Regions from separate parts of the Pseudoalteromonas sp. Cn5-37 genome, predicted to be linked through region 1. Evidence: predicted binding sites of a transcription regulator. Region 1 holds the regulator's gene; the other holds the start of a gene.
The links. The regulator ArgR, encoded in region 1, controls arginine synthesis, uptake and breakdown. The targets are predictions, from matches to a motif close to ANTGAATANNTATTCANT.

Region 1 (16,217 bases):
AGTAGCATCACTAGGAATATCAATCAAGATATGGCCAATGTCATATTCTTCGGCATTTTTACCTTGTGTTTCCATGATTTTTAACAGGTTATCAATTTCTTGCGTACTGATATAAATACGGCGATCCACGTTCATACGAGTTACTTGTTGCGTGGTGATCTCTTTACGGATTTCTTCGCGATATGCAGGGTAGCTGTCTCCAGCCGCTTCAATTGTCCGACGTAAGTCAGCAATACTGCCACCTTGCTCACGCGCCATATTTTCTAAAGTTTGGTCTAATTGCGAGTCTGAAATCTCAAGACCCATACGCTCAGCAAGTTGCATCATTAGTTCTTGGCTAACTAAACGCTCAATGGCTTGAATTCGCAGTGTATCATCAGAAGGTAATTCTTGACCTTGCTCTGCAGCCTGAGTCTTTACGCGATTAACAATGGTGTCTACTTCACTTTGTAAGATAACACCTTGGTTAACAACGCCCACCACTTTGTCAATTTCAACTGGTTTTGCGAAAACGTTTTGGCATAGGCCAACTGTTAATAATGCTGATGCAAATAATTTTTTTAAATTCATACTTTTTCTAATACTCTTGCTAATAGTACTGCGGTACTAGTTATTAAGAAAATACGGTCTACGATAGCCAAAAATACCTTGTTGTAATAATTTTTGTGCATCATAACGGCTTTTGCTTCCAAGCCCTTTTAACACAATATTGAAACCAATACTTGTGTCAAAGGTTGCTTGCTCTTGACCAATCGCCTGGTTCAAATCAGTTTCGATTTGACGACGGCCTGTGATTTGAAACGCCCAACAGCATGATTCATACTGAAGACCGCTGAAAACCTCAATACTACGACCGCTCTCTAAATCACGGTGGTAGCTGCCAACAAACTGCCAATCTTCTGATAGCGGAATGCTGGTAAATAGACCAACTTGCTCGATTGTATTGCCTGAGACATCATTTGCATAGCGATGGTTCAATTGCACGAGCTGTTTATCGTCACCTTTATAATCTAAGGTGATATTTGACTGAATAATTTCTTTACCATCAGTGTCGTACTGGATACCACCTGATAAATACCAACGACGGTGCCAATGTAACATGGTTTGCGCTGCAAACAAGGCATTGTAGTTAGTGTCGGAGTCGATACCTTGTGATGTAGGCTTGGCATCATTACTTAAATAAAAAATTTGTCCGGCACTGAAGTTAAATACTTCTTCATTTTCACTACTAAATAAGCGTGTTGTTGCACCTAACGTAAATTGGTTTGCGGTTGCTATCCGGTCGATACTTGAAAAACGGCGATCTCTAAATAAGCCAAAGAAATCGTCTTGTAATTTTGCTGTATCGTAAAGACCAATATTTGATTGGTCTTTATTTGGCGTATATAAGTACTGAATTTGTGGTTCAAGAGTTTGAATACCATCTTTAAAGAAAAATGCAGTATCACGCTCAAAATTTAATTGGCTGTATAAACGCACTTTAGGTAGGGTTCGAGTGACATTTTCATCAAACTCGGTACCAGCTAAGTCACCATGTTGGTTGTATTCAGTATGTAATAAGCTGAACTCAGATAAAAATGACCATGCGTATTCTTGGTAACCAAAACTTGCTTTAGGCTCTATATGAACACGGCTTGCTTCATCAATTACAGCTTCATCATTCGTGAAATAACTGAGCTCACCATCAAGGGTTAAATCAATGCCATAAAAATCATATGCATCAGTTTGCGAAAAACTAATTTGTGGCAGCGCCGCATATGATTCACGGTGATCACCAAGTACTTCAAAACTTTGCAACTTGATATTGGTTCGCCAAGTGTCACCTAAGTGGGTTAGAGAGCCGGTGCGGTACAACTGAGTATCGGTGCGAGTCGCATAACCAGAGTTTAAATCGGTTAAGTAGTTATCATCACTGACGTTTGTTATGTCGATATTAGCACGCCAGTTTTCACCTAAATAACTTTGCTGTTGCCAGTGGAACAGGTAACGAGAGTCTACATTTGGCTCTTCGTCATCTTTGTCTAGGTACTCAACAGCAACTAAGCCATTATTTTGCTCAGTTAAATAACGAAACTCCCCAATCATTTGTAAACCGCGTTTAGACATATAGCGCGGTGTTATAGTCGCGTCGTAATTTGGTGCAATATTCCAGTAATAAGGAGTAATGGTTTCGATACCATAGCGGCCTGAGCTCGAGAAGTTAGGTGTTAGTAAACCTGACTTACGACGGTCATCTAATGGGAAAGTAAAATAAGGAACATAAAGTACTGGGGTATCAAACACTCTAAGCACAGTATTATGTGTTTCGCCCCAACCTTCTTCTCTTGATAAGTCGATTTCGTCAGCTTCGATGGCCCACACAGGTGTTTCACCCGGACAGGTAGTAAAGCTTGCGTTCATCAGGTTTAGGCCAGACTCATTAACTGTTAGTTTTTCTGCGCCGCCATGACCAAGTTGATCAGTAAACTTATAGTCTGCGCCTAGCAAGCTCAATTCAGAATTGTTTAAATCTGCATTGAGTCCAGAGCTATTAATTTGGCTTACTTTATCGCGATAAACGATAGGACCGGTTGCATTAAGTAACCCACGTTGTTTGTCAATCAGTGCACTTTGTGCGGACAAATTCATCGTTAGGGTGTTAATATCTACATTACCGGTAAATTCTGCGCTTTGGGTACCCAATAGTTCAATATCATCGGATTTGATATCGATCGTATTAAGTTCAAGGCCAGGGAGCGGTTGCCAAGCTCTGGTTTGCATTGAAGTGCCACAAAAATTGTGTGCCAGTTCAGTTTCGGCGAACGATGGTGCGCTAAGTACGCTTAGCATCATTATGCCCCAGGTTTTGCTCATTTAATGACCTTAATGCTCTTTGGTTGGATATAAGCTAGACATAATAAAGGAAAACAATGGCAAATACAGTAATTGACTTAGTGAAAAATAGATATCTTACTAAATGAATCGTTATAAAAGTTTACAGCAGTTTTTAAATCCTCACTTTAAAGAGGATGAATATCAATTAGCCGCCATCACTGGGGATGCGAGTTTTCGCCGTTATTTCCGCGTAAATACAGGTGATCAAAGCTATATTGTCATGGACTCAGATCCAGACAAACTGGATAACACACCTTATATAGAACTCAACAAAGTATTTTCTCAGCATGGGTTTAAATTACCAAAAATTCTTCAGGCTGATGAAAAACAAGGCTTCTTCTTGCTGAGTGATTTAGGCAATACTCATTTGGCTGATTTACTGGGCGACGAAGACCGCACTTTACACTACAAACATCTAATAAAGTTAAGTGCACAGTGGGCGCAAATCCCGCCTGCCCAATATATGAAAGTATTTGATGGCGAGTTTTTACAGTTTGAGCTAAGTATTTTTAGAGATTGGTTAGTCGATAACTTTATTGGTGAGCAACTCTCTGCTGATGAGCAGAAAATGTGGCAACAAGCCTGTGAGTTATTAATTAATAATGCCCTTGAGCAACCAATTGTTACGGTGCACCGAGACTTCCATAGTCGTAATATTATGCGCACAGGGCAGCAATGGGCAATCATCGATTATCAAGATGCCGTACAAGGGCCGGTGTGTTATGACCTTGTTTCATTATTAAGAGATTGCTATTTCAAGCTACCAGAACAAGAGCTCGACTACCTTTTACATTACGCTTATGACGAATTTAGCGAGCAGCAGCTATTGCAAGACACTTCGTTTGCGATGTTTAAACGTTGGTTTGACTTAACCGGCGTGCAGCGTCATTTAAAAGCTGCGGGCATATTTTGCCGCTTAAAATTACGTGACGGTAAGTCTGGCTATTTGAATAATGTACTGCCAACCCTTACATACATCAGTAATGTCAGTAAAGAATACCCAGAGTTAACAGCCCTTGGTCAGTGGATAGAGCAGATAATTATGCCACAGACTAAGCAGCGTTTAACGAAAGAGTCCAAATGAAAGCAATGATCCTAGCTGCGGGGCGTGGTAAACGCATGATGCCGCTAACCGAAACGCAACCAAAGCCGATGCTAAAGATTAACGGCAAGCCATTATTAGAGCATCATATTAATAACTTACGTCAAGCCGGGGTTACCGATATTGTTATTAACCTTGCCTGGCAGGGTGACAAAATAACAGAGTATTTCGGTGATGGTTCGCAGTTTGGTGTATCGATCACTTACAGCCAAGAGCAGGCTGGGGGGCTTGAAACCGCCGGGGGGATCATTCAAGCATTGCCGTTATTGGGCGAAAAATTTATTGTCATCAATGGTGATGTGTTTACTGATTACGATGTGACTTCGTTAATGCAGTTGCACCTGCAAGCCGGTGAGGCGCATATTGTCCTTGTTGAAAATCCTGCGCATAATCCTGATGGTGATTTTGCACTGAGTCATCTAAGTCCTGATAGTCAAAAGTATACTTTTTCCGGTATAAGTCGTTATCATGCTGATTTCTTTAAAGGTCTCAGCACAGGTATTCGCCCGCTTGGGCCAATCTTGCGCGAAAAGCTCAGTGAGTACCAGGTTTCGACTGAACTTTATTTGGGTCAGTGGGATGACATTGGCACACCAGCCAGACTCGACGAAATCAATCAGCGTTTCGCTTTGTAAAAACAACAGAGGTTTGCCAAATTATGTGGGGAAAAGTACTCGGTTTTTGTTTTGGCTTTATGTTTGGCAAATTTATAGGAGCCTTACTGGGCCTTTACCTAGGCCATATGTTCGATCGCAGCTTAAAACAAGACTTTGATAAAGCCGGTGGTTTTTCTGGTTTGTTTAAAGGCGATGATATTAACGAGCGCCAAGCACTTTTCTTTTCTAGCTGTTTTGCGGTGATGGGGCATATCGCCAAATCGAATGGTCGCGTTAGTGAAACGCATATTCGTGCTGCAAGTTTGTTTATGGACGAAATGGGACTCTCAGGCGATGAGCGCAGAGAAGCACAAGATGCCTTTCGTAGTGGTAAAGAAAGCGATTTTTCATTAAAAGAAACCGTTCATGACTTTAAAGAGCGCTTTGCTCGACGCCATGATTTATTGCAACTGTTCCTCGAAATACAAATTCAAATGGCCTTTTCTGATGGTCACCTTGCAGAGCAAGAAAAGCAGCTTTTGCAAGAGGTGAGTAAGCAGTTAGGTATTTCACGTACTCAGTTTGCAATTTTATTAAAACGCTACCAAGCCGAATTTGCATTTCGTCAGCAACAACAGCGTTTTTATGAACAACAACGTCAACAAAGTCAGCAAAATCGCAGCAGTCATAGTGAACAAAGAGGGCACAGTGTGCCACCGAATAATAGTATGAATCGTGCCCAAGCGTTGGCTCTTTTAGGCTTAAACAATGATGCTTCTGCGAGAGATATTAAAGTTGCTTATCGAAAGCTCATGGCTCAGCACCATCCCGATAAGCTGGTATCGCAAGGTTTACCAAAACATATGATGGAAGTTGCGGTAAAGAAAAGCCAAGATATTCAAGCGGCTTATGAGTATTTAAAAAAGGCGGCGTAAAAATCCGTCGACTTCTTTGAGCAGTCGCTGGTGCTGCTCAGGCTCTGAAGGCACACCAAATAACTCTCTTTGTCGGTAGTCATATTTTGCGTGTTTTCTTACCCAACGTTTTCTGTCTTTAACACTTTGCAGCGTGTCAGGGTTACCCTCACTATAAAAAATATCCAGTAACGGTGGGCTGATAGTCGAAAGCGTGGCATTGAGATGCTGGTTACGAATACTGTTAGGTAAATAACTACCTAGGCTAATAAAAGCGTTTAGTTCGTTGTTTGGAAAGCTCGCATAATGTTCAATCAAGAGCCCCGCACTGGCACCTTGTGCTACTACAATAATGTTGCCGCCTTCATCCATGGCACTGATATACAAGGCATTGAATCTGGCAATTAGCTTTAATTTATAATCATCAAGTACGGCTTCACTAATATTAGGTTCACCTGTAACAAAATGCGGCGCTTGTTGTGTTTCGGCTGGTGGAGCAGGAGTTGATTGCTCATCGCCTTGTTGACTACTTTGTGTTGTTGACTCAGCTTCAGAGCTTTCAGGTGACTCGGGCGTTGTCACATCGACAGGGTGCCAATCAATGTCAGGCATGGTCATGGCAAGGGTTGCATAGCCAATTTCGTTTAACTGCTTGCGCAAAAAGTTAATACCAGCATTATTAGTGGGGAGATGCTGCCAATCAGGAATGATTAGCACAATTCCGCGTTGACTGGCTGCCATCGATTGACGGTATAAACTAATGAACTCATCTTCACCGGCAAGCAGAGTGCGTATTTCATCACTTGGTAAAAAGCGCTGAATATCGTTAGTGACCAAGCTTGACCAAGGGGTAGGTTTAATAAAATCGGCAGCATTCACATTACCCATCAACGCAAAACAGGCTGCGTAAGCTAAGCGATGTGCGGGTTTTAAATTCATGCCGATATTACCAGAGTCTTTAATTAAATCAGTGATTAAATTAACTATCGGCAGTCTTTATTAAATATTTAGCGAATTGTCTTAAAACTCAGGAGCGGCTTCAAAAATCAGTGTTTCACCGCTTGCAGGGTGGGCTAAGGTAAGCATTTCGGCATGCAGTTGTAAGCGAGGAGCCATGGCGAATGCCTCGGGGTGAGCATACAACTTATCGCCTAAAATAGGGTGACCTAATGACAGCATGTGCACACGTAGTTGGTGAGAACGCCCAGTAATAGGGGTCAGCTCAACACGAGTCGCATTCTGTTCATACTCTAGCACTTTAAAGTGGGTTAATGACGGTTTGCCATTGTCGTGATCAACCATTTGCTTTGGGCGGTTCGGCCAATCACAAATAAGTGGTAAATCTACAGAACCAGTTTCTTGCTCAAGCTTACCAAATACGCGAGCAATGTAGCGTTTTGCAGTTTTTCTATCTTGAAACTGAATGCTTAAATTACGATGCGCTTCTTTATGCATAGCTAAACAAATAATGCCAGAGGTCGCCATATCAAGGCGGTGAACAATTTTTGCCGTTGGGAAAACGCGATTAATGCGAGCAATAAGGCAGTCGGCGTGTTTTGGGTCTTTTCCCGGCACAGTAAGTAAACCACTTGGTTTATTCACAATAAGTAAGTCATCGTCTTGATAAACAATACTTAAATAAGGTGTCATTGGGGGATTATAATTGAGTAACACAGCCAGCCTCGATGATATGCAAGGGCGCTATTTTAAAGGAGTATGAGCGCTTACACAATGCCAGAGCTGGTTTTCGAAAAGTAGTTAAGATACAGTAAATTCAGCTATGGAGTTTTAAGACAAGGACAAACAAATGTTTCGCTTTGGTTTAATTCGCAGTAAGCCTTGTTCACGATGTGGCTTAGAAGTAAATTATCTTGAGCCAGAGTGTCCGCACTGTAAAGGCTTATCAGATTTACAGGTCGTGTTTTTGAAGAAGTCCCACAGAGATGATTTACATAATAAAAATAGCGATTTAATAGCCGTTTTTTGGAAGCTAACCCTTGTTGCATTTTTTATAACACTACTTCTCTTCATTTTTTAGAAATAGCTTACTCTTTGGGCTTGCAGATATCTATTCCCCTTATTTTTAGCTACAATACGCGCCGTTTAATTATCTGGTAAATACAGTGGCTACTATCTCAAATAATTCCGTGTTAAAGCTTCGTGCTCAGCAAATGACTGAGTCTCGTCGTGAATTTAAAGCGCGAGGAGCAAAGTTAACGCGTTGTGAGCGATGTTTATTAGCCGAACACTATTGTATTTGTGATGGTGTTGAACAGGCAAAGTGTGATGCCGCGGTTTGTTTACTTATGTACCATAATGAGAGTTTTAAGCCGTCAAATACTGGCCGTTTAATTGCTGAAATCGTGCCAGATAACCATGCCTTTAAATGGGATAGAACAAATCCAGATGAAGCCTTATTAAGCTTATTGGCAGATCCCCAGTATCAGCCAATGGTTATTTTTCCTGCTAGCGATGTAGACGACGAAGAGCGGGTGATCACCGAAGTAACCCCTGTTGAAGGTAAACGTCCATTGTTTATCTTTTTAGATGGTACTTGGCGCGAAGCTAAGAAAATGATCCGTAAAAGCCCTTATCTAGATAATTTTCCTGTGCTTTCAATTACACCTGAAAAGCTTTCGGATTATCGATTGCGTGTTGCCCCGCATGAGCATCAACTAGGTACTGCTGAGGTGGCTATTATGGTTCTTGCTCTTGCTGGTGAAGAAGATGCAACTCAAAAGCTTGAGCAACATTTTATTAAGTTTAGAGATGCTTACCTGCTAGGTAAGCGAAATAAGGGGCGACCGGAGTAATAGTACCAATCCGCAATAATACTTAATCATTTTGAGGGATTAAACCTGTCGCTACCTGCGTTAAAAATTACTGATTTAGAACAACTAAATAACGAAATTTTTGCCTTGTTATCGACGAGGTTTTATTGCCCCAAAATAGACCACTTAATTAAGCGAATTGGTATAACTCTTTACTAAATTGTAGGCAAAAGAAAAGCGCGTACTATCTCTAGTCGCGCTTGCGGAATCTTCTTAATTTTTTGCATCCTGCAATTGAATCTAATCAACTCCCTAAACTTTGCCAATCCATGCGATTACACTTTACTTATTGGTTCTGTGTAATATAAGGCAATCCCGCCTTGTTTCCTTGTTAGTCCTTTACATCCTTGCTGGTAATCACTTTACCATTCCCTTACGTGCCATCCCGACACTATCCCTTTATTTGCAAATCCGTTGCGATGCCCTAACGGCCTGTCCTTTATTCCACTTTTTGAACTTCCTGTATAACAACATCCTGTTGTTATGCCATTCCACATCATCCTGATGCTGTCCGTAGGTTGTCACTCCATTGCGTTACTCTTCCTGAGCCTGTCCTTGATTCCTTATTCTCCTAATGAACCTTATTCCGCGGTATTATGAGTAATGCTTCCTTATCCATCTACTCATTAAGCTTCTTGCTTAGTTGATGTAAGTAATTATAGAGAAATAGGCAAAGCTGAGTAGGTCAAAATCTTACTTAATCTGCTGGTTATTTTATTGTCATTTAATATGTTTCATTAAATTTCAGTTAGTTAGGTTTTTTTATGCAGTGTTTGCTGGTGCTTTTTACTCAATAACTGCCATGCGGGTGAGATATGTCTTACATGCAAATTCCTAAATGGCAGCTATGTTGATTGAAATATAAGTTTAAACGGGTGCACTTTGCCCTAACTCTAGGTAAAATATTTTGATAATTGTTATTATTTAGGTGCTATAAAATGAAAAAAACAGCCTTAGTATTACTTAGCGCATTATTAAGCGCGCCTACATTTGCTGCAGATGTAGTAAATATTTACTCGTTTCGTCAACCATTCTTAATTCAGCCTATTTTGGATGATTTCACTAAGCAAACAGGCATTAAAACTAATGTGGTATTTGCAAAAAAAGGGCTGATTGAGCGTGTTAAGCGCGAAGGTAAACACAGTAAGGCTGATTTAGTATTAACTTCAAATTTTAGTGCGCTGATTCAATTAGAAGATTTAGGCTTAACGCAATCAATTAATAGTGATGTAGTTAATGCGAATGTGCCAAGCACTTTTCGCGATGCCGACGGTCAATGGATAGCACTTACTAAACGTGTACGTAATGTTTACTCTGCAAAAGAGCGCGTTGGTGCGCTTGGTGAGTTAACATACGAAGATTTAGCGGACCCAAAATACAAAGGTAAGATCTGCACTCGCTCTGGTAAACATCCATACAATTTAGGTTTAGTTGCTTCTATGGTTGCTCACCATGGCGAAGCAAAAACAAAGCAATGGCTTGAGGGCGTAAAAGCCAATTTAGCACGTAAGCCGCAAGGTAATGACAGAGCACAAGTCAAAGCCGTAAAAGAAGGTTTATGCGATCTGGCTTTAGGCAACAGCTACTATTTTGGCAAAATGATGCAAGATGAGCAGCAAAAATCATGGGCAGAAGCGGTATATATTAACTTCCCTAACCAAACAAACCGTGGTTCTCATATCAATGTATCGGGCGTTGTTATGACCCGTTATGCTAAAAACCCTGAAAATGCCTTGAAACTGATTGAGTATATGACCGACAATAAGGCGCAAAATATGTATGCTTCAGTGAATATGGAATACCCTGTAAAGCAAGGGGTTGCATTATCTGAGATGGTTGCATCATGGGGTGAGTTTAAAGAAGACAGTCTTCCTCTTGATGAGATCAGTAAATATCGTCCTGTGGCACTGAAGCTGATTGATGAAGTAAAGTTTGATTTATAACGAGAACATTCCTCGTTACACAATTTTATAAAAGCTGTTTTTTAACAGCTTTTATTTTATCTGGTATTAATCCACTTATGCATGTGAAGTTTTCGCTGTCGCGTTGGCAGCTTACAGCCTGGCTTATTGGCCTGTTGCTTGTTACGCCATTAGGCTTTTTGTTATTTGAATCACTGCAAGGGGATTCAGATGTATTTCAGCACCTTTTTGATACGGTGCTGTGGGATTATACCCGTAATACACTCATACTCATTGCAGGGGTAGGGCTGTTAAGCTGTATAATTGCATTGCCGCTAGCTTGGTTAACTGCATACTGTGACTTTCCCGGGCGTAAGCAATTTGAATGGGCGTTAATGCTGCCTTTAGCAATGCCAACTTATCTTATCGCCTACGTGTATACCGACTTACTTGATTACGCAGGGCCAATACAAATCGCCCTTCGAGACTGGTTTGGTTGGCAATCACCAGACGATTACTGGTTTTTTGATATTCGTACATTGACTGGGGCTATTTTTATGATTGCCTTGGTACTCTATCCTTACTTATACCTAATTTTTAAAACGGCACTCAGAGAGCAGTCTTTTAAACTAGTGCAAGCTAGTCAACTAATGGGGCTATCACCATTACAAAGTTTTTTACGCGTTAGTTTGCCTCTTGGTCGTGGGGCAATTGTGGCAGGGGTTACATTGATCAGTATGGAGGCTATGGCTGATTTTGCTACTGTTAACTACTTTGCTGTGAGCACACTGACGACCGCTGTTTATGATACATGGCTTGGCTATTACTCATTAACCGCAGCGGCGAAAATCTCAGGTATTATGTTACTGATTTTGTTTTTAACCATCATGGTTGAGCGCTTTAGTCGTCGCAATCAAGCTGTGTATGAACGTCAGTCAAGCGTAAACAGCGCAACTTTGTATCGCTTAAAAGGCGGTGCGGCATGGGCTGCAAGCTTGGCTTGCACCGTTGTGCTGGTATTGGCTTTTATTCTGCCGGTTGGAGTATTAGTTAAATATGCCATTGTCTATGCAGATGAAGCATGGAATGGGGCATTCTTTAATTACGCTTGGCAAAGCTTTAAAGTGGCTGTAGTGGTGAGCATTGCAACTATCCTATTGAGCTTATTGGTATTGTTTTATCAACGCATTGCGAAGCAAGCTTACCCTTTGATCCCTGGGCGTTTAGCAAGTACTGGCTATGCCTTACCTGGTACTGTATTAGCGATTGCTGTATTGCTGCCATTAACTCAGCTAGATGATGCATTAAATAATTGGCTTGAGCCTTTTGGTCTATCACCAGGGTTACTTTTAAGCGGTACTTTATTTGCGATGATTTTTGCTTATGTTGTACGTTTTTATGCGATTGCGCATGGCGCGCTTGAAAGCAGTTTTTTACGTATTAGCCCATCGTTAGATATGGCCAGCCAATCAATGGGCAAAGGGCCCATGCAAACCCTTTGGCGAGTACATTTACCGCTATTAAAACGCGGTATTTTAACAGCTGGTTTGTTAGTGTTTATTGAGTGCATGAAAGAGTTACCTGCAGCTCTATTACTCAGACCTTTTAATTTTGAAACCCTAGCAACTCATGTTTTTCAATATGTTAGTGATGAGCAATTGGAGCTTGCGTCAATTTCAGCCTTGTTTATCGTGTTAGTTGGGTTAATCCCTTTGTATTTCGTTAATCGTTCGATGGAGCAAAATCACTCATGAGTCATTTGATAATTAAAGACTTAGCTTATCAGTACAATGCGACTCAGGTGTTGAGTGAACTAAACCTCAATGTTGAACAAGATGAAATCGTCTGTTTGCTTGGCGCAAGTGGCTGCGGCAAAACCACCACCTTAAAGGCAATTGCCGGGATTTTACAGCCTGATCAAGGCTATATGAGTATTGATTCAAAAGTGGTCAACGATAGTGGGCTGTTTGTTGCACCGGAAAAACGTAATATTGGCATGATGTTCCAAGACTATGCGCTGTTTCCTCATTTAACGGTAAGCGACAACATAGCGTTTGGTCTTAGCAATATGAGCAAAGCGCAAAAGCGAGAGCGTGTAGATGAAATGCTTAGCCTTGTTAAACTCGATGGTTGTGCACAGCGATACCCGCATCAGCTTTCTGGTGGCCAACAGCAACGTGTGGCAATAGCCCGTGCACTTGCTTACAAACCAAGTTTATTATTACTTGATGAGCCATTTTCGAATATTGATACACAAGTGCGTTTTGAGCTTATTGCAGATATACGCCGAATTATTAAAGCTCAGCAGGTTTCTGCGGTATTTGTTACTCACTCAAAGGAAGAAGCTTTCGCATTTGCTGACACGCTTGCGGTTATGCATGGTGGAAAAATAGCCCAACAAGGCTCTCCTGAGCAGTTATTTAGCCAACCTAACTCAAAGGTGGTTGCAGAGTTTCTTGGTACGGGCATATACTTAACGGCAAAAGTATTAACGCCAACTGAATACGAAACGGCGTTTGGTGTGGTTCACTCATTGACACCGAACAATGCAGATTGTCAGCAAGGTCAAGTGTATATAAGACCGCACCATATTCAGTTGTGTGAAGCTGCGCACAGTGACGCAAACAGTTTAACTATTTTGCACAGGCGCTTTATCGGTACGCGTTATGTATATCGAATTAATATTGCAGGGCAAGAGTGTGAAGTTGCTGCAGAGCAAGACCGCGTGTTAGCTGTTGAGCAACCTTTAAAAATAAAAATAATGCCGCACACAGTCAATTTTTTTCATGATTAGTAATAAATAACAATCTTGAATCCTTGGCTTTGTGCAAATAACGAGAAGCTAAGGATTCACTATGGCGCAAGCGCAATCTGGGATTTGTGCTGAAGCAAACTTACATGGTTTGCACCTGTTTTTTAATGTTTACGATGGCCACGATGAGTCATTACGTAAAAAACTAAAACGCGTTAGCGTCATTCAAGATGAGTTTGCTGATCAGTTCTCAGAAGCCATGCTATCGTGCGTGGTTGCCCTTGGTGCTCAGTATTGGCCGCATATCTTGCCCGAGTTTATTCCTAGTCAATTGCAAAGCTTTCCGAATGTAACTCACAGTGAGCATGTGATGAGTGCCCAGCCATTTGATTTGTTTGTACAAATTCGCTCAGACCGTGAAGATGTAAACCATCTATTTGCCCTGCAAATCCTAAAATTATTAACACCGGATGTTGAGCTGGTGGAGCAGGTCCGTAATTTTCGGTTTTTAGATGGACGTGATTTTAACGGCTTTATTTATGCAGGCGATACACCTCATGGCCGTCAAAAGCGTAGTACAGCACTTATCGACAAACCGGGTCACTTTGAAGACCAAGGCAGCTATATTCATGTTCAGCGCTTTGTGCATGATTTGAGTGTCTGGCAGCACTTATCGTTATCAGAGCAAGAGCAAATCATGGGGCGCACGCGTCTAGATAACACCTTGATTGTGCCTGCTGTAGAAACCAGTCATGCGGTTCGTAGTGAATTAAAAGATGAGCATGGCCAGCCTCTCTTGCTAAACCAAAGCATGCCATTTGGTGATGTGCATAAGCAGGGAATTTTAATGGTTTCGTGTGCGGCGCAAGGGGATGCGTTTGAGCAGGTATTAAAGAGTCGCTTGGGGCAGGGCGATTGCTATGATCATTGGCTCGATTTTACTCAAGCCGATATGGGATCTGCGTTTTTCGCCCCGTCAGTAAACTTCTTAAAGCAGCTTTAAACGGTATCGAATAAAGTGCGTACGCGATCAAGCGTCACATCGATTTCAGAAATCTTCGCAGGGGCGATAAAAATAGTGTCGTCGCCTGCAATAGTGCCTAGTACGCCATCTGCTTTACCGAGTGAATCAAGTAAACGAGCAATTAATTGTGCTGCGCCTGGACTGGTGCGAATAATGATCATCATTTCGTTATGCATAATATCAATAACAAGCTGACGCAGTGGGCTTTTCGCTGTTGGCACACCCATTTCAGCCGGTAAGCAATAAACCATTTCTTGTTTTGCATTACGAGTACGTACCGCACCAAATTTGCTTAACATGCGAGATACTTTACTTTGACTAATATTATCAAAGCCTTGCTCTTTTAATGCTTCGACAATCTCACCTTGTGAACCGAAGTTTTCTTCTTTTAATAGCGCTTTAAACGCTTTGATCAGTGCTTCTTGTTTGTCTTGTGGTTGCATGTTGCCGTTTCTTTATTCATAAAATGTAGGGTAATTCTACACAACTCTGCATATTTATGCAGTATTAGTTTACAAAGTCGTCCAAAATGCTGTGTCTTTACAGCCAAGTTTACAACTATGGTCGAAATTATACGCGAAATAAGCAGGATAAATTTGTTTTTAGTCGCTAATTTCATTATCTTTAGGGCCACAAATATTTCCTACCTCAAATTACGGAGAATTCCAATGAAAGTTGCTGTTTTAGGCGCAGCTGGCGGTATCGGCCAAGCATTGTCTTTATTATTAAAAACAAGTTTACCTGCAGGTTCTGAATTATCGTTATACGATGTTGCCCCTGTTGTTCCTGGTGTAGCGGTTGATCTTTCTCACATCCCAACAGACGTTAAAGTTGAAGGTTTTGGTGCTGACAGCTTAGACGCAGCATTAGCTGGTTGTGATATCGTTCTTATCCCAGCGGGTATGCCACGTAAGCCAGGCATGGACCGTGCGGACCTTTTCAACGTAAACGCAGGTATCATCAAAACATTAGCTGAAGGCATCGTTAAAAACTGTCCTAAAGCGTTAGTAGGTATCATCACTAACCCAGTAAACGGCACTGTGCCAATCGTTGCTGAAGTATTCAAAAAAGCGGGTACTTACGATGCAGGCCGTGTATTCGGTATCACAACGCTTGACGTGATCCGTTCAGAAGCATTTGTTGCTGAACTTAAAGGTTTAAGCGCAACTGACGTTAAAGTTCCAGTGATCGGCGGTCACTCAGGTACTACAATCCTTCCTCTTCTTTCTCAAGTTGAAGGTGTTACTTTCACTGACGAAGAAGTTGCAGCATTAACTCCACGTATCCAAAACGCAGGTACTGAAGTTGTTAACGCTAAAGCGGGTGGCGGTTCAGCGACTCTTTCTATGGGGGCTGCAGCAGCACGCTTCTGTATGTCTTTAGTTAAAGGCTTACAAGGTGAAGAAGTAGTTGATTACGCATACGTTGCAGTTGAAAACGGTGACGCAGCATACTTCGCACACCCAGTTCGTCTAGGTAAAAACGGCGTTGAAGAAATCCTTTCTTACGGTGAGTTAAGTGCATTCGAAGAGCAAGCTAAAAACGACATGCTAGCTACACTTAACAAAGACATCCAAGAAGGTGTTGATTTCATCAACGGTTAATTCCCGACAGATGATAGGCGATTTTTAAATCGCCGAAAACAAAAAAGCCTGCAAATGCAGGCTTTTTTAATGGCTCGAATAAATAGTGTTTAGTGATCGCGGGCAACGGCGATACGGGCCAAACTCTCTAAGGCTTGTTTGTACGGTGTATCTGGTAAGAACGCAATACAAGCAATTGCTTTGTCAGCTTCTTGCTCAGCTTTTTGCATTGCAAACTCAAGGGCTTTAGTGTCAGCTAATGCCGCTAGAATGCTTTCTAAATGGTCCATACCATTACCAAGCTCAATAGCTTCGCGTACTAGCTTAACTTGCTCTGGTGTGCCTTTTTGCATTGCGTAGATAAGCGGTAGGGTAGGTTTACCTTCAGCTAAATCATCGCCAATGTTTTTACCAAGTTGCTCGGCATCAGCGTTGTAATCAAGTACATCATCCACTAATTGGAATGCAGTGCCAAGATGCATTCCGTATAAGTTTAATGCTTCAAGGGTTTGTTTGTCTTGCTCGGTAATAATTGCAGCAAGGCCGGTTGCAGCTTCGAACAATTTTGCCGTTTTGCTGTAAATAACCTGCATATAGCTTTGTTCTGTGGTGTCAGGGTCATTACAGTTCATTAGCTGTA
Region 2 (16,217 bases), on a different contig from region 1:
CGACCAATTAAATCTGTTAAACGAGTCACACCTAAACTTGCCATAATTTGGCGAGCTTCTTCGGCTATAAACTTAAAATAGTTCATCGCCATTTCTGGTAGGCCATGATAATGCTTTTGGCGCAGCGTATCGTCTTGCGTTGCAACACCGGTCGCACAGTTGTTTAAGTGACAAATACGTAAGTATTTACAACCTAGTGCCACCATAGGGCCAGTACCAAAGCCAAAGCTTTCAGCACCTAAAATAGCCGCCTTAATGATATCTAGACCCGTTTTAAGACCACCATCTGTTTGCAAACGAATACGGTGACGTAAACCATTTTCTACCAGCGCTTGCTGGGTTTCAGCAAGACCAAGCTCCCAAGGGCTACCTGCATACTTAACAGAGGTAAGCGGGCTTGCACCTGTGCCACCGTCATAACCAGCAATGGTAATTAAATCTGCATAGGCTTTAGCTACGCCAGTTGCTATAGTACCTACACCCGGCTCAGAAACGAGTTTCACCGAGATCAGTGCATCTGGGTTTACTTGTTTTAAATCGAAAATAAGCTGGGCTAAATCTTCAATCGAGTAAATATCGTGATGCGGCGGAGGCGAAATCAAGGTCACACCTGGCACTGAGTAACGTAATTTTGCAATATACGGCGTTACTTTTTCACCCGGTAATTGACCACCCTCACCTGGTTTTGCACCTTGCGCCACTTTAATCTGAATGACATCAGCGCTACGTAAGTAATGTGGTGTAACACCAAAACGGCCCGAAGCAACTTGCTTAATACGTGAGTTTTTCTCTGTACCGTAGCGAAGCTTGTCTTCACCACCTTCACCAGAGTTTGAACAACCCCCTAAGCGGTTCATTGCAATCGCGAGTGCTTCATGTGCTTCTGGCGATAATGCACCAATACTCATTGCAGCAGAGTCAAAACGTTTGTAAAGCTCAGTTGCTGGCTCTACGTCATCAACACTCACACCGCTATCAGGAATTTTCACCGCCAACATGTCACGTAAATTGGTGATCGGCCGGTTATTTACTAAATCAGCATAAGCCAAGTAGTCTTTATAATCCCCAGAGCGTACTGCCTTTTGCAGTGTTTGAATAACATCTGGGTTATAAGCATGGTACTCACCACCGTGAACATATTTTAGTAAGCCACCATGACTTAATAACTTACGTTTACTAAATGCCAGCTTATGAAGTTTACGTTGGTCATCATCAAAATCAGTAAAACACGCCCCTTTGATACGACTAGCTACACCGTTAAAACAGGTTTCTACAACCGCATCTGATAAACCAACTGCCTCAAATAACATCGAGCAGCGGTACGAAGCGACAGTACTGATCCCCATTTTCGACATGATTTTATACAGACCCTTGTTGATCGCATTACGATAAGCAAGCGTTACTTCGCAATAGCTCTTGTTTAAAATCTTTTTGTCACTCATTGCAACTAATGATTCATATGCAAGGTACGGATAAATTGCCGTTGCACCAAAACCAAGTAATACCGCAAACTGATGCGCATCACGGACACTACCCGATTCGATGATGATATTAGATTCACAACGTAAGTTATTATCGACTAAACGCCTTTGAATTGAACCAACCGCCATCGCAGCCGGGATCGGTAAATGCGTTTCGCTAAAGTTACGATCACTTAAAATAAGCATGACACAGCCTGACGCTGCTTTTTCTTGTGCTTCATCACAAATACGTGTGATTGCTTTTTCTAAGCCTTCTTCTTGTGTGTAAGTGATATCAATTTTACAGTAGCTGTAATGCTCATCGTCAGCATTGATCAGCTGTTGCATATCAGCGTACATCAAAATCGGCGTATCAAACTGTAAACGCTTAGCGTGGCCGGTTGTTTCGTTAAATACGTTTTGCTCACTACCAATACAGGTTGCCAGTGACATAACGTGATTTTCACGAAGTGGGTCAATTGGTGGATTGGTTACTTGCGCAAATTTTTGTCGGAAGTAATCAAACAGTGAGCGATGGCCTTCTGACAGTACCGCAAATGGCGTGTCATCACCCATTGAACCTGTTGCTTCTTGACCATTTTCACCCATTACACGAATCACGCTATCAAGTTCTTCGTTGGTGTAGCCAAACATTTTTTGATACTTAAGCAGTGTTTCGTCATCAAAAGAACGGTTACCCGCATCTTTTTCAGATAACTGTTCAAATGGCGTTAAACGCTTAACGTTTGCTTCAAGCCATGCTTTATATGGATGGCGTGACTTAAGATCTTGGTCAATCTCATCTGAATGCCAAATTTTACCTTGATGAGTATCAATAACTAATAACTCACCTGGGCCAACACGGCCTTTCTCAACCACTTCGTCTGGCGCGTAGTCCCAAATACCTACTTCTGAGGCAAGGGTAATAAAACCATCTTGAGTGATTACATAGCGCGCAGGGCGTAAACCGTTACGGTCAAGGTTACAAGCAGCAAAACGACCGTCAGACATGACAATACCAGCTGGGCCATCCCATGGTTCCATATGCATTGAGTTAAAGTCGTAGAATGCACGTAGGTCATCATCCATAGCACGGTTTTTTTGCCATGCTGGCGGCACAAGCATACGCATTGCACGGAATAAATCCATGCCACCGGCTAAGAACAATTCAAGCATATTATCTAAACTTGAAGAGTCTGAGCCGCTTTCGTTCACGAAAGGTGCTGCTGATTGCAAATCTGGAATAAGTGGTGAGGCAAACTTATACGCACGGGCACGCGCCCATTGGCGGTTACCTTGAATCGTATTAATTTCACCATTATGCGCTAAATAGCGGAATGGTTGCGCCAGTGGCCAACGAGGTTGTGTATTAGTAGAGAAACGTTGGTGGAATACACAAATCGCACTGGTCATGCGAATATCAGCTAGGTCTAAATAAAAGTTAGGTAAGTCTACAGGCATCATTAAGCCTTTATAGACAGTAACTAAACCAGATAAGCTGGCAATATAAAAATGTTCATCGTTTTCGAGGCGTTTTTCAGCACGACGACGCGCTACATACAAGCGACGTTCTAAATCTTTTGGACGCCAGCCTTCTGGTGCGCTTACAAAAATTTGTTCAAAGCCGGGTAGTTGTTTTTTTGCAATTGGCCCTAAACATGACGCATCGGTAGGTACTACGCGCCAGCCTTGAATGCTCAAGGTTTCTTTTTCGAGTTCTTCACTCAACACATCTTTAGCTGTTTGCGCAAGTACAGGATCGGCATTTAAAAATACCATGCCAACGGCGTAGTTCTTTCCTAAATGCCAATCATGTTCGCTGGCAATAGCACGAAAGAAGCTATCAGGTTTTTGCATTAATAAACCACAGCCATCACCTGTTTTACCATCTGCAGAAATACCCCCACGGTGCTCCATGCGATCTAAGCCAGTGATTGCTGTTCGAATCAAGCGGTGACTCGCCTGACCATTGACCTGAGCTATTAAGCCAAAGCCACAATTATCTTTTTCTAATTTTGAGTCGTATAACATAGACCCCTCCCCTTGCTACAACGACTAGCGGTTCAGTCTTTTGTGACAGTGCTAGCAGACGAACAAAACTATCGCCAAATACCTCATGAGTCAATAGAGTTTTGAATACATATTCATATTCATGAATATTTCTCACTTAAAGCACTTTTTAAATTCTATGCTATTTTTTTACATTTAGTCGTATTTTACCCGTTATTTTTTTATGACACTGGTGTCAAATTTAACAACTTGTAAAAAAACAATCTAAAAACCCGCCGATTTACGTTAACGTAAACTGCGCTCTATTTTGAATAATTATTCAAAATATGAATATCAATGCAGTTTTTTACGGGGTCTCGCCTAGCCTAACTGCATCATTATTTACTCTTGGCTTTAGCATAGTTACAAACTACGTATCTGAGCAGACTACCTTAGTCGCAATGACTGAGTTCTTTACCCTTGCGTCAACAATCAGCAATTTAAAAGTGTCCGCAGCGGACACTTTTTCTGTCCGCGGACAGACATTAACTCACTGTTAAAACATAAAATAATTAAAAATCAATAAATTAAAAACTGGCACGCTACTGGTATAGATAAGACATCAGCGAAATTGAGGATTTCAAAATGTTCACTATCAGTTTGTTTATGGCTTCTCCACTTACCATGCTTGCCGTTGGCTTCATGATTGTGTGTTTTGAGAATCGTAAGGAGTTATGATGATTAAGGATACCAGTGCCCAAGATATTACAGTGGCCAAGAAAAACACCATTAAAAAGCCACTTATACTAGCAGCAGGTGTAATACTTGTTGGTGCACTCGGCTTTCAAGCATTGTTTGCCAGTAACGATGGCAGCATCTCGGTTGATGCAGCAAGCCTACAAATTAGTGAAGTAAGCCAAAAGACACTCACCAGAGATGTAGCAGCAAGCGGTAAAATCGTTGCAGCTAATGCGCCAAAGGTTTACAGCCCAGAACGCGGCTTTGTCGATTTAAAAGTTAAAGCCGGTGACAGCGTTGAAGTAAATGAAGTGATCGCAACCGTAACCAGCCCTGAGCTAACCAACGAGCTAAAACAACAACAATCAGTATTAGCGAGATTAGAAGGCGAGTTACAGCGCAAGCAACTTGAAGCGCGTAGACAAAAACTAAGCCTGACTAAAGCGCTCGATTTAGCGCAAGTTGAACTCAATGCTGCAGATAGAGAAAACCGCCGAGCTAAAATCTCAATCGAAAAACATTTAATTAGCCAAATAGATTTAGAAAAAGCCGTTGATGACTTAGCCCGTGCCAAGCTGTCTTATAAGCACGCCGAGCAAGAAGTCAGCTTAGCTAAAGATACCCTCGCATTTGAGCTAAAAGCTGCAGAGCGTGATCTGGCACGTCAGCAACTGATTGTTGATGATTTACTCAGACAAGTAAATGAACTCACTATTACCGCGAGTGTAAGCGGCATTGTGGGTAACTTATTAGTGCAACAAAAAGAAGCGGTCACACAAAGCCAACCATTAATGACATTGGTAGATTTAAGTAACTTTGAAGCAGAACTGCAAGTACCAGAAAGTTACGCCAATGAGCTAGGTCTTGGTATGCAAGTTGAGCTTACGTTAGGTAGTCGTCATGTCACAGGCACGCTATCGGCTATATCACCTGAAGTGAATAACCGCGAGGTGACAACCCGCGTACGTTTTGACAATGAGATTTCTGGCATCCGCCAAAACCAACGCTTAACCGCACGTATTTTATTAGAGAATCGCGACGATGTATTACAAGTAAAACGCGGCGCATTCTTACAACAAGGTGGCACCTATGCCTATAAGGTTGACGGTGACATGGCTTATTTAATCGATATAAAAACCGGTGCAAGCAGTATTAATGCTGTGGAGATAATTGAAGGCGTAGAGCCTGGCGATAAGTTAATTATCTCGAACTACGATCGCTTTAAAAAAGCACCCACACTGGTTTTACGCTAACAAATAAAAGGAATAATCAACATGCTTACAATGAACAACATCAGCAAAGTGTATCAAACAGATATGGTACAAACACATGCCCTTCGTGACTTTAACCTACAAGTAGAAGAAGGTGAATTTATTGCCGTAACGGGCCCAAGTGGCTCAGGAAAAACCACCTTTTTAAACATCGCCGGTATGTTAGAACCCTTTAGCGAAGGCCAATACATGTTAGACGGTATTGACGTGGGTAAGCTAAACGACAACCAGCGTGCAGATCTTCGTAATCAAAAAATTGGTTTTATTTTCCAAGGTTTTAACCTTATTCCAGATTTGAACCTCTATGAAAATATTGAAGTACCACTGCGTTATCGCGGTATCAAAGCCGCCGAGCGTAAGCGCCGAATCGAGCAATGCCTAGAGCAAGTTGGTTTAGCATCACGCGCTAAACACTTACCGCAACAACTTTCTGGTGGTCAACAACAACGTGTGGCTATTGCCAGAGCCCTTGCAGGTGAACCGCGCTTTTTACTTGCCGATGAGCCAACTGGTAATTTAGATAGTTTAATGGCGCGTCAAGTGATGGAGCTACTTGAACAAATCAACCGGGATGGCGCAACCATCATCATGGTTACCCATGATCCAGAACTTGCTCGCAGAGCACCTCGTAATATCCAAGTTGTTGACGGCCAACTCGCTGACTTCACCTTGTATCAAGGCACTCAAAACCTTAAAGCGGCTGGAGTGTAACCATGTTCCTTCATTATTTAGATTTAAGCTGGCGCAGCTTTAAGCGCACGCCACTTGTGAGCTTTTTAATGGTACTGGCCATTGCCATTGGTATTGGCGTAACCATGACCAGTTTATCTGTGTATCACATGATGTCGGCAGACCCTATTCCTGAAAAAAGTAGTGACCTTTATTCTGTGCAGTTACAAACTATGGATGAAGGCCGTACGTGGTGGACAGTCGATAACATGCCACTGCAATTAACTTATCAGGATGCCGTTAATCTTAATCAAGCAAATGCGGGTGGCAAACGTGTCACTATGGTTAGAACGGGTTTTTCGGTTTATTTAGACTCAGATAAAGTTAAACCATTTATTGGTCAAGCTCGCCTAACCACGCCTGATTTTTTCGATATGTTTAACCTATCGTTTATTTACGGTGGGGTTTGGAGCGCACAACAAGAAGCCGATGCCGCCCCTGTTGTGGTGATCAATAATGAATTAAACGACAAACTATTCGCAGGTGAAAACCCAGTAGGCAAAATGGTGTACCTTGATGATGCCAGCTACGAAGTTATTGGCGTGATTGATGATTGGGATATCACCACCAAATACTATGATCTGAACAACGGTGCATTTAATAAGACCGAGCAACTATTTTTACCATTTAGCCTAATGAAAGCACGCCAGCTTGAAAACTGGGGTAATACCAATGGTTGGAAGCACGAAAAAACCAATACCTTTAACGATAAGCTCAATTCTGAAATGGTGTGGTTACAATTTTGGGTTGAACTAAAAACACCTGCAGAAAAGCAAGCTTACCAAGACTTTTTAATGGCCTATATGCAAGAGCAACAAAAGCTAGGTCGTTTTAACCGCGAAAAATTAACCGCCACCTTACGCGATGTAAATGAGTGGATGCAGTACAACAATGTCGTTAGCGAAGACAACGAAATTCTGGTTGGCCTAAGCTTTATGTTTTTAGCAGTATGCCTTGCCAACATTTTAGGTTTATTACTAGCGAAATTTTTACGCCGCGCTCCTGAGGTTGGTGTGCGCCGTGCATTAGGTGCAAGCAAACGCCAAATATTCTTTCAACATATTGTTGAGGTCGCGATGTTAGGTTTCTTAGGTGGCATCTTCGGAATTATTTTGGCGCAAGTGGGCTTATTAGGCGTACGTCAAAGCTATAGCTACTACCAAAGCTTAGCCACTATGGATTTAACCATGCTACTCAGCGCACCTGTGATTGCAATTAGCACCTGTGTGATAGCGGGTCTGTACCCTGCTTGGCTGGTATGTAAAACCAACCCTGCTATTTATCTTAAGAGCCAATAAGGAAGACACCCATGTTAGAAATTAAACCTATCTTTCACGCCTTATGCCGCTCAAAAGTTGGCGCCATTTTATTACTGATCCAAATTGCCATCACCACTGCAATTGTTAGTAACGCAGCGTTTATTATTCAAGACAGAATTAGCTATTTAAGCCAAGAGACTGGCTATCCTGAACAAGACATTTTCGTTTTTAATGTCATGATGTTTGGCAAAGATGTGTCGCCGTCACAGCAATATGAGCTTGATGAAGCCATGCTTCGTCAAATACCTGGTGTAGTTGATGCTGCTTATTCAAGTAATACACCGCTTTCGGGCAGTGGCTCTTCGTCAGATTTTAGTTTAAAGCCAGCACCTGAAGAGAGTAAATCAGCGCGTAGCTCTTACATGTTTATCGATGAGCATGGCATTAATACTTATGGTGTAAAACTCATTGCTGGGCGTAACTACACCGAAGACGAAGTGATCGTCACCGATAACTATGATGAGCTTTCAAAAGTAACCGTTGTTACTAAAACTCTACTCGATGAGTTGTTCCCTGAAGGCAATGGTTTAGGGCAAACAGTCTACTTTGGTGACATTCCAATGAAAATAATTGGTGTTATTGATCTAATGAAAGGCCCTTGGCTTAAAGACAGCCGCCCAGATAACGTAGCACTGCTGCCTTTTATTAAACCTGGTACAAATGCACGCTTTGTGGTTAGAACAGAGCCTGGTCAACGCCAATCAGTCATGAACCGTGTTGAAGAAGCCATGCTGAAAAACTACAACAAACGCGTTATTTCTCGCATTCGTGGCTTAGATGACGATAAAGAGTCATACATGGCTGAAGATACATTAATGATGCGCATGTTGATTGTACTTATTACTATTTTAGTGTTGGTGACGGCCCTGGGTATTTTCGGCCTAACGCTGTTCAATATTAGCAAGCGTACTAAACAAATAGGCACTCGCCGCGCTTTAGGCGCCAGAAAATCGGCCATCATCAGCTACTTCTTAGTTGAAAACGCCATGATATGTATAGTTGGTTTAGTGATTGGTGTGATTGCTGCCGTGTATTTAGGCCAGTTGCTCATGCAGCACTTTTCAATAGCTCAGCTTGATGTTAGCTACGTGCTTGCTACAGCGCTGGCAGTGTTCGTTATGAGTTTATTAGCAGTCCTTGCACCTGCAAAACGGGCGGCGAATATCTCACCGAGCATTGCAACTCGAACAATTTAGTTCTCCCAACCTATGCTACACTGGATTAACAGTGTAGCATTCATCTTGCACCCTTATTAGGAAAATAACTAAAACAATAATATGGAAAAAATACTTATCGTCGACGATAACCCAGCCATTTTGGATGCATTGTCGTTATTACTCGAAATTCACGGTTTTGATGTTGTTACAGCAAGTAACCCGTTTGAGGCAATTCAAGCCGTACAATACCAACGTATTGCGCTTGTTATTCAAGACATGAACTTTACCGCCGACACCACTTCCGGCGAAGAAGGCAAAGAACTTTTTTATGCCTTACGAGACATAAACCCTCACCTACCGATTATTTTGATCACCGCATGGACAGAGCTTTCTACTGCCGTTGAACTTGTCAAAGCAGGGGCTGCTGATTATTTACCAAAACCATGGGACGATGCCAAGCTACTTACTTGTGTAAATAACCTAATCGAACTGGGTAGAGCAAAACAGCAAAACGAAACCTTTACACGCCACCAGCAAGAGCGTGACGCATCTGTGCAACAAGCAAATTTGGTGGGCTTGGTTTATAAAAGTACCGCTATGGAGCACATTGTTAATCTTGCGATTCAAGTGGCTAAATCGGATATTTCAGTGCTTATCACAGGCCCCAACGGCAGTGGTAAAGAGCGCATTGCGCAAATAATACAGGCTAATTCATTATTAGCTGATAAACCCTTTATCACTGTTAATGCCGGTGCTTTACCAAGCGAGCTTATTGAGGCTGAATTATTTGGTGCCGAAGCTGGCGCCTACACCGGTATTACTAAACAACGCATTGGCCGTTTTGAAGCGGCCGATGGTGGCACCCTATTTTTAGACGAAATTGGTAACTTGCCACTTTCTGGACAAATGAAATTATTACGCATTTTACAAACTGGTGAATTTGAACGTTTAGGCTCAACACAAACACGTAAAGTGAATGTGCGGGTGATTTCAGCAACCAATGAAGATTTAAGCCATGCAATTAAAACAGGTCAATTTCGCGAAGACCTTTACTACCGCTTAAATGTAATTGAGTTAAATTTACCAAGCCTTGCCCATCGCCCAGATGATATTTTAGCTTTAGTCGCACACTTTTTGCCTGAGCGCACACTGTCGTTAAGTACAGAAAAAACCCTGCTCGCCCATAGCTGGCCGGGTAATGTTCGTGAGCTTGAAAATGCCTGTAAACGCGCTGGCGTTTTAAAACCCTCAGGGGTGATTGAGCTTGCTGATTTTGGCTTACAAGTTGAAACAAACAGCCCAACACATACAAGAGCAGAGCCTAATAAACAAGAGATCGAACTTGCCATGCGCGAGTACAAAGGTGTGATTGCTAAAGTGGCTCGCCATTTTGGTTTAAGCCGCCAAGCACTCTACCGCAGGCTTGATAAATTTAAGATTGAATACTAATGCGTTTTTCGTTTCGATATAAAATCATCACTTTGTGTATTGCAGCGTCTGCATTGCCGCTTATATTGGTTTGTTATTTTGCGGGCATAAGCTTGCTTTACAGCCTATTAGCCCTACTCGCTTGCACCTTGATAAGCGGATTTTTTGCCGCGCAATTATCAGCTCCGCTCATTGATGGCATGAACTCGCTCGAAACCGGGCTGCTTAATTTTAAAGATGGTGAGCTGGCTACATTATTAGCCTATGATGGCAGTGATGAGCTAGGTGATTTATGCCGGCTTTATAACCAAACTGCAAAACAGCTTCGCCAAGAAAAACAATGGATTTATCAGCGTGAGTTGATGCTCGACAAAGTACTGCAAAGCTCCCCACAAGCTGTGCTTTTGACTAACGACCAAGGCTTTATTGTTTATAGCAACCACAGTGCCCGCAGCTTACTTGATGCTAAATCAGCCCTTGAAGGCGCCAAGCTAGAAAACTTATTAGATTCAAGCTGCGAGCAATTAACGCGTGCCATACACAAAGGTGTTGATGGCTTATTTACCCTCGACAAAGCGGATCAAGAATCACAAACTTGGCATATGGCAACAGGCCGATTATTACTTAATAATCAGTTTCATCAACTGTATGTTTTTAAACAGCTGACCCGCGAACTAAGCCGCCAAGAAGTAGAGGTTTGGAAAAAAGTTATTCGTATTATTAGCCATGAGCTTAACAACTCCCTTGGGCCAATGTCATCAATGCTTCATAGCGCGCAACTTTTAACAAAAGAAGTCGATGAACCACGCTTAAAACGGGTATTTACAACCATTGAAGACCGCATAAAACACCTTAATGAGTTTGTGCAAGGTTATGGTAAATTTGCCAAGTTACCCACCCCTCAACTATCAACGATTAACTGGCCGACACTGATTGAGCAATTAAAAAGTCAGTGGCAGGTTGAGGTCTCACTTGATGAGCGAGTGACAACTGACGCTGATCACACTCAGCTCGAACAGTTACTTATAAACCTATTAAAAAATGCCTATGAGTCAGGGTCAAACCCCGAAGGTGTCAGCTTAACTGTGCAACAAGAAGCAAGTGGCACACACATCACGGTGAGTGATAAAGGCAAAGGTATGAGTGAAGCTGTAATGGCGAACGCACTTATTCCCTTTTACTCAACCAAAGCAACAGGTAGTGGCTTAGGGTTAGCACTTTGCAGAGAAATAGTTGAAGCACACCACGGGCAAATCAGCTTACATAACCGCGAGCAAGGTGGATTAAGCGTGCATGTTTTGCTGCCCTAATGGCCTTTAACACATTCGAGATGGATCATGATTAACAAAGAAACCCGTAACATAATATGAGCTTTTGCAATGCTAAGTCGTATCATACTGATTAAATTACCACTTATTTAAACCTCTATGCTAATAAAGCCTTTTCGTTGAAACCTTGCTCATGTAACTTGGCAACGAGTTGTTCAAGCACCTCATCTTTTTGAGGGGCTACAGGCTGTGTTAATAGTAAAGAAGTCACATTGCCAAAACCTGGGTGATCAAAATCAGGGTTCTCAAGGCCATGTTGTGCTCTTAACGTTAGCAGCATAAGTGCAGCATAAGGTGTAAATTGCCAGTTCATATTATCGAACTCAAAAAACATCTTACTCGGTGGTGATGCTACCTGAGTGACTTGATCATCACATAACTGATTTAGATAAGCGGTGACTTTTGTTAAGTCAGTACTATTCCAATTATCTAAAATAGCTTGGTAAGCAAAGTCATCTACAATCGGTTTTAGAGTATTATCACCTTTCGCCCTATCAAACAACAAGATGATAAAATCACCAATATGACTTTTCGAACGGTTTATCCAGTTTTTCATATAACCGTTTTCGAATAATCTATAAAATTGCCGAGCATAATCATACTGATGTAATAAAAAAGCTGTAGCTAATTGAAATACACTGCCAGGTGAAATAACTCCTTCGTTTTCAACTCCAAAACGAATAAAACAGCGTTTTTGCTTTATATGCGCAATTGCTAATTCATAGTATCCATAATTTAAATAATAACTTAAGTGCTCTGCATCAATCACGCTGTCCTTAACTAAACTAGCTTGTGCAATATTTTCGTAAATTTTACATTGGCCTGACAGTTCAATATTAAGCTTTTCCCAAGGAGCAAAAGGTAATCGCTCATTAGAAAACTCTTCTCCCTGGGTTTTACCATGCTCAATATAGTGAGTAATTCTAACAATATTATCCTCAAAAATATTTTTATACTTTTCCGGGCCTTTGATTGCACGCTTACGCTTTCGTAAAAATTTTTCTAAGTTTTTATTCATTATTTACATGTACCTGCTTTTTTGATGAGTAATAATAAACTTTATTTTTTTCATACAACTAGCATTTTTTAATTATGATAAAATCTCACATTATACTTTGAATTTTTAAGATGTTATGGATATCAATAGTTTAAAAGAAGCACAGCTGTCGCTCTCTAAAAAAGTAAGAGCATCCGATGAAAAGCAGTGTGTTAAGACAATTGCTGGTGTCGATGTTGCTTATAACGAACAATCATCTGAAGTTGTTGGCGCAATTACGGTACTGAATGCTGATACATTAAAAGTACTTGAAGTACAAACTAGTATTGAGGCCATCAGCTTTCCTTATATACCAGGGCTATTTTCATTTCGTGAAGTGCCACCGCTTTTAAATGCATATAACAAACTGACCATAACACCTGATTTAATTGTTTGCGATGGCCATGGCCTTGCACATCCACGGCGTTTTGGTCTTGCTTGCCACTTGGGTGTCACATTAGATATCCCCACCATAGGTTGCGGAAAAACCAAGTTATTAGGCGAGTTTAATGAACTTGCAGCACACCGCGGCGCAACGGCAGATTTATTAGATAACGACGAAGTTATTGGCAAAGTGTTACGCACACAAGATAACATTAAACCTGTTTATGTATCTATTGGCCATAAAGTATCTTTAGATACAGCAGTTGAGTGGGTTCTCAAGCTAACGCCTAAATACAGACTTCCCGAGACAACACGTCAAGCTGATCAACTGGTAAATAAAACTTTAAAAGAACATAGAGAAAAGACTTATGAAAAAACATAAATCTTAACTCATTAATAAAGCTTAAGTTTGTATAATATTTTTACCTTCTTAAAATTATCATTTCGAAAAGAAATGACCTCATCTAATGTTAAATTAACTAAATGGTGAAAGCTTAGTTCTTCTAGCTCCAGCCAAGCATGTTTTTTCAGCTCGTATAAAACACCCCAGCTAATATTTGAAACTAAAAGCGTATTAACTGGGAACTCTAACAGCGACGGCAATAATTCTGTAAATTTTACATCCGTTACGTCTTGTAAGCTAAGCTCTATAACATTATCAGAAAGCAATTTTTTTATATCGCTAAAACTCGTGATTTTTAGCGGTGAGTCATCAACCTTAGCATTCAAAGAAAAGATATCGTCAATACTCTTATAGATATATATACCACGAAGCTTATTCTCTTTATTAAATGATAACTTTAAACTTCTTTTATCCCCAGCTTGAACCTTCACTTTGTAATAAGACAACACTGAAGGCTCATTCCATATATATTCATACTGAATAGGACCAGCGCCATAAATTAATTCAGAGTAACAATCATGCTTTTGAAAATGTTGAGACAAACCATCTAATTCCCACCCTTCAATGATACAACGTACATCACACACCCAGTCATAAGCAATCTCATAAACAACACCATTAAAAGGCTTACCTTCATGAAAAAGCTGTAAGTTTCCATCCCATTTTTCATCAATGATACTATCTAATAACTCAAGCCCTTTAATATCGATATAAGAAAAATTGTATTCTCCTAATATTTCGCCATTAAAAAATTGCTTTTTGCTAACAACAACCCCGCTTTCAGTGAAAATCGCAACCCCCGTAAAAGGCACCCCTTTGAAAAAGTAGGAACTTTCCTGTTTTACTAGCGCACCAGACACAACAAGTGGTGGAGCTTCACATTTCATTTAATAATCAACCCAGCAGAAAATTGAACATGCATTTTATTTTTAAGTTGTACTTAACTAAGAAAATAGGTAAAAAAAAAGCCGCAATCAGCGGCTTCTTTCAACACTAAATATAATTATTCAGCGTCTTTTTCTTTGTACTTTGCAGCTGTTTCAGTGATTAGTGGCTGTAATTCACCACGTTGAAACATTTCGATGATAATGTCACAACCACCGATAAGCTCGCCTTCTACCCATAGTTGTGGGAATGTTGGCCAGTTTGCGTATGCAGGTAACTCTGCACGGATATCTGGGTTAAGTAGAATGTCAACGTAAGCAAACTGCTCACCACACGCCATAAGTGCTTGTGATGCTTGTGAAGAAAAACCACAGTTAGGTAACTTTGGTGATCCTTTCATGTAAAGAAGGATTGGATTTTCAGAAATTTGCTGTTTAATTTTATCGATGGTTTCCATTTACAACCTCAAAAAAGACATTGGCTTACTACATTGGCCTTGAAAAAGTTTCACTGTGGCCTCAGATATATAACTTAAAATCGGCATTCGTAGCCACAATTTTAAATAGTCTTTAGCAATAGCATTGCTGTTTGCTAAAACTTGAGTAAAATACTCAACAATTATAGTAACACTATAATACCACTTGGTATAGGGAAGTACGCTGTTTACCTTGCTATTACCTATAACTGAGTGGACTATCAACCAAGAAGATGGAGATAAAAAATGGCATTTGAACTACCGTCACTACCATACGCAATCGATGCATTAGAGCCACATATTTCAAAAGAGACTCTAGAGTTTCACCACGGTAAACACCACAACACTTACGTTGTGAAATTAAACGGTCTGATCCCAGGCACAGAATTCGAAAACAAATCTCTAGAAGAAATCGTATGTTCTTCAGAAGGTGGCGTATTTAACAATGCTGCACAAATCTGGAACCACACGTTCTACTGGAACAGCCTATCTCCAAACGGTGGTGGCGAGCCTACAGGCGCAATCGCTGACGCGATCAACGCTAAATGGGGTTCTTTCGACGCATTCAAAGAAGCGTTAAACGACAAAGCAGTAAACAACTTCGGTTCAAGCTGGACTTGGTTAGTTAAACTAGCTGACGGCACTCTTGATATCGTTAACACATCAAATGCTGCAACGCCATTAACTGATGAAGGTGTTACTCCAATCCTAACTGTGGATCTTTGGGAACACGCTTACTACATCGATTACCGTAACGTTCGTCCAGATTACCTAAAAGGTTTCTGGGCATTAGTTAACTGGGACTTCGCGAACGCTAACTTCGCTTAATCTTCTGTTACTAGCAGTAATCAAAAAAAAGACGCTTCGGCGTCTTTTTTATTGCCAGTGCACGCCCCTTCTAAGTCGCAGCCAAGCCCTCAGCCAAAAAGCGTAATCAAGATGAGCTTTTTTCAATTAAATTCTTAATTTTCTTGCGCAAAAATTCAAAATCGTGACTAAGCTTTAATTAGCCTTTGCTTTTCTCTTAATCTAATTACACGTCATTTTAGCGGGTTTTCGGAGGTCTCTATGAGTATTTTTGAGCATTACCAATCACGATACGAAGCAGCGCAAGAAGAAGAATACAGTATTGAGGAATTTCTCGAGATCTGTAAGAAGGATAAATCAGCTTATGCCAGCGCACCTGAGCGGCTATTGATGGCCATCGGTGAGCCGGAGATTATCGACACTTCAACCGATGCGCGCTTAAGCAGGCTGTTTTCTAATCGCGTAGTCGCACGCTACCCTGCATTTCACGATTTTTATGGTATGGAAGATGCCATTGAACAAATCGTTTCTTATTTAAAACATGCTGCGCAAGGCTTAGAAGAATGTAAGCAAGTACTGTATTTACTTGGCCCAGTAGGTGGCGGTAAATCATCCATTGCTGAAAAACTAAAATACTTAATGCAGCAGGTACCTATTTACTCAATCAAAGGCTCGCCTGTTAACGACCACCCTTTAGCGCTATTTGACCCAAATGAAGATGCTGAACTTTTAGAAAAAGAATACGGCATTAAACCGCGTTATTTAAAAACGGTGATGTCACCGTGGGCTGCAAAACGCTTAAGTGAAT

Region 2: gltB (glutamate synthase large subunit) is a predicted target of ArgR. The motif match lies at 3,592-3,609, and genes of this name have one in related genera.

The regions. Positions count from the first base shown of each region.
Region 1 is NZ_JAKGBA010000002.1:38,245-54,461, forward strand. It holds gene surA (peptidylprolyl isomerase SurA) at 1-570, opposite strand, end outside; gene lptD (LPS assembly protein LptD) at 607-2,853, opposite strand; gene L1266_RS04965 (aminoglycoside phosphotransferase family protein) at 2,957-3,958, shown strand; gene murU (N-acetylmuramate alpha-1-phosphate uridylyltransferase MurU) at 3,955-4,611, shown strand; gene djlA (co-chaperone DjlA) at 4,635-5,507, shown strand; gene L1266_RS04980 (DUF3530 family protein) at 5,490-6,425, opposite strand; gene rluA (bifunctional tRNA pseudouridine(32) synthase/23S rRNA pseudouridine(746) synthase RluA) at 6,507-7,160, opposite strand; gene L1266_RS04990 (tRNA-uridine aminocarboxypropyltransferase) at 7,658-8,299, shown strand; gene L1266_RS04995 (Fe(3+) ABC transporter substrate-binding protein) at 9,256-10,260, shown strand; gene L1266_RS05000 (ABC transporter permease) at 10,338-11,972, shown strand; gene L1266_RS05005 (ABC transporter ATP-binding protein) at 11,969-13,012, shown strand; gene L1266_RS05010 (Dyp-type peroxidase) at 13,074-13,973, shown strand; gene argR (transcriptional regulator ArgR) at 13,970-14,437, opposite strand; gene mdh (malate dehydrogenase) at 14,663-15,598, shown strand; gene ispB (octaprenyl diphosphate synthase) at 15,688-16,217, opposite strand, start outside.
Region 2 is NZ_JAKGBA010000001.1:591,579-607,795, forward strand. It holds gene gltB (glutamate synthase large subunit) at 1-3,491, opposite strand, end outside; gene L1266_RS02660 (efflux RND transporter periplasmic adaptor subunit) at 4,187-5,440, shown strand; gene L1266_RS02665 (ABC transporter ATP-binding protein) at 5,462-6,169, shown strand; gene L1266_RS02670 (ABC transporter permease) at 6,172-7,485, shown strand; gene L1266_RS02675 (ABC transporter permease) at 7,497-8,702, shown strand; gene L1266_RS02680 (sigma-54-dependent transcriptional regulator) at 8,784-10,112, shown strand; gene L1266_RS02685 (sensor histidine kinase) at 10,112-11,401, shown strand; gene L1266_RS02690 (hypothetical protein) at 11,517-12,437, opposite strand; gene nfi (deoxyribonuclease V) at 12,553-13,221, shown strand; gene L1266_RS02700 (hypothetical protein) at 13,233-14,129, opposite strand; gene L1266_RS02705 (Grx4 family monothiol glutaredoxin) at 14,246-14,584, opposite strand; gene L1266_RS02710 (superoxide dismutase) at 14,849-15,430, shown strand; gene L1266_RS02715 (PrkA family serine protein kinase) at 15,671-16,217, shown strand, end outside.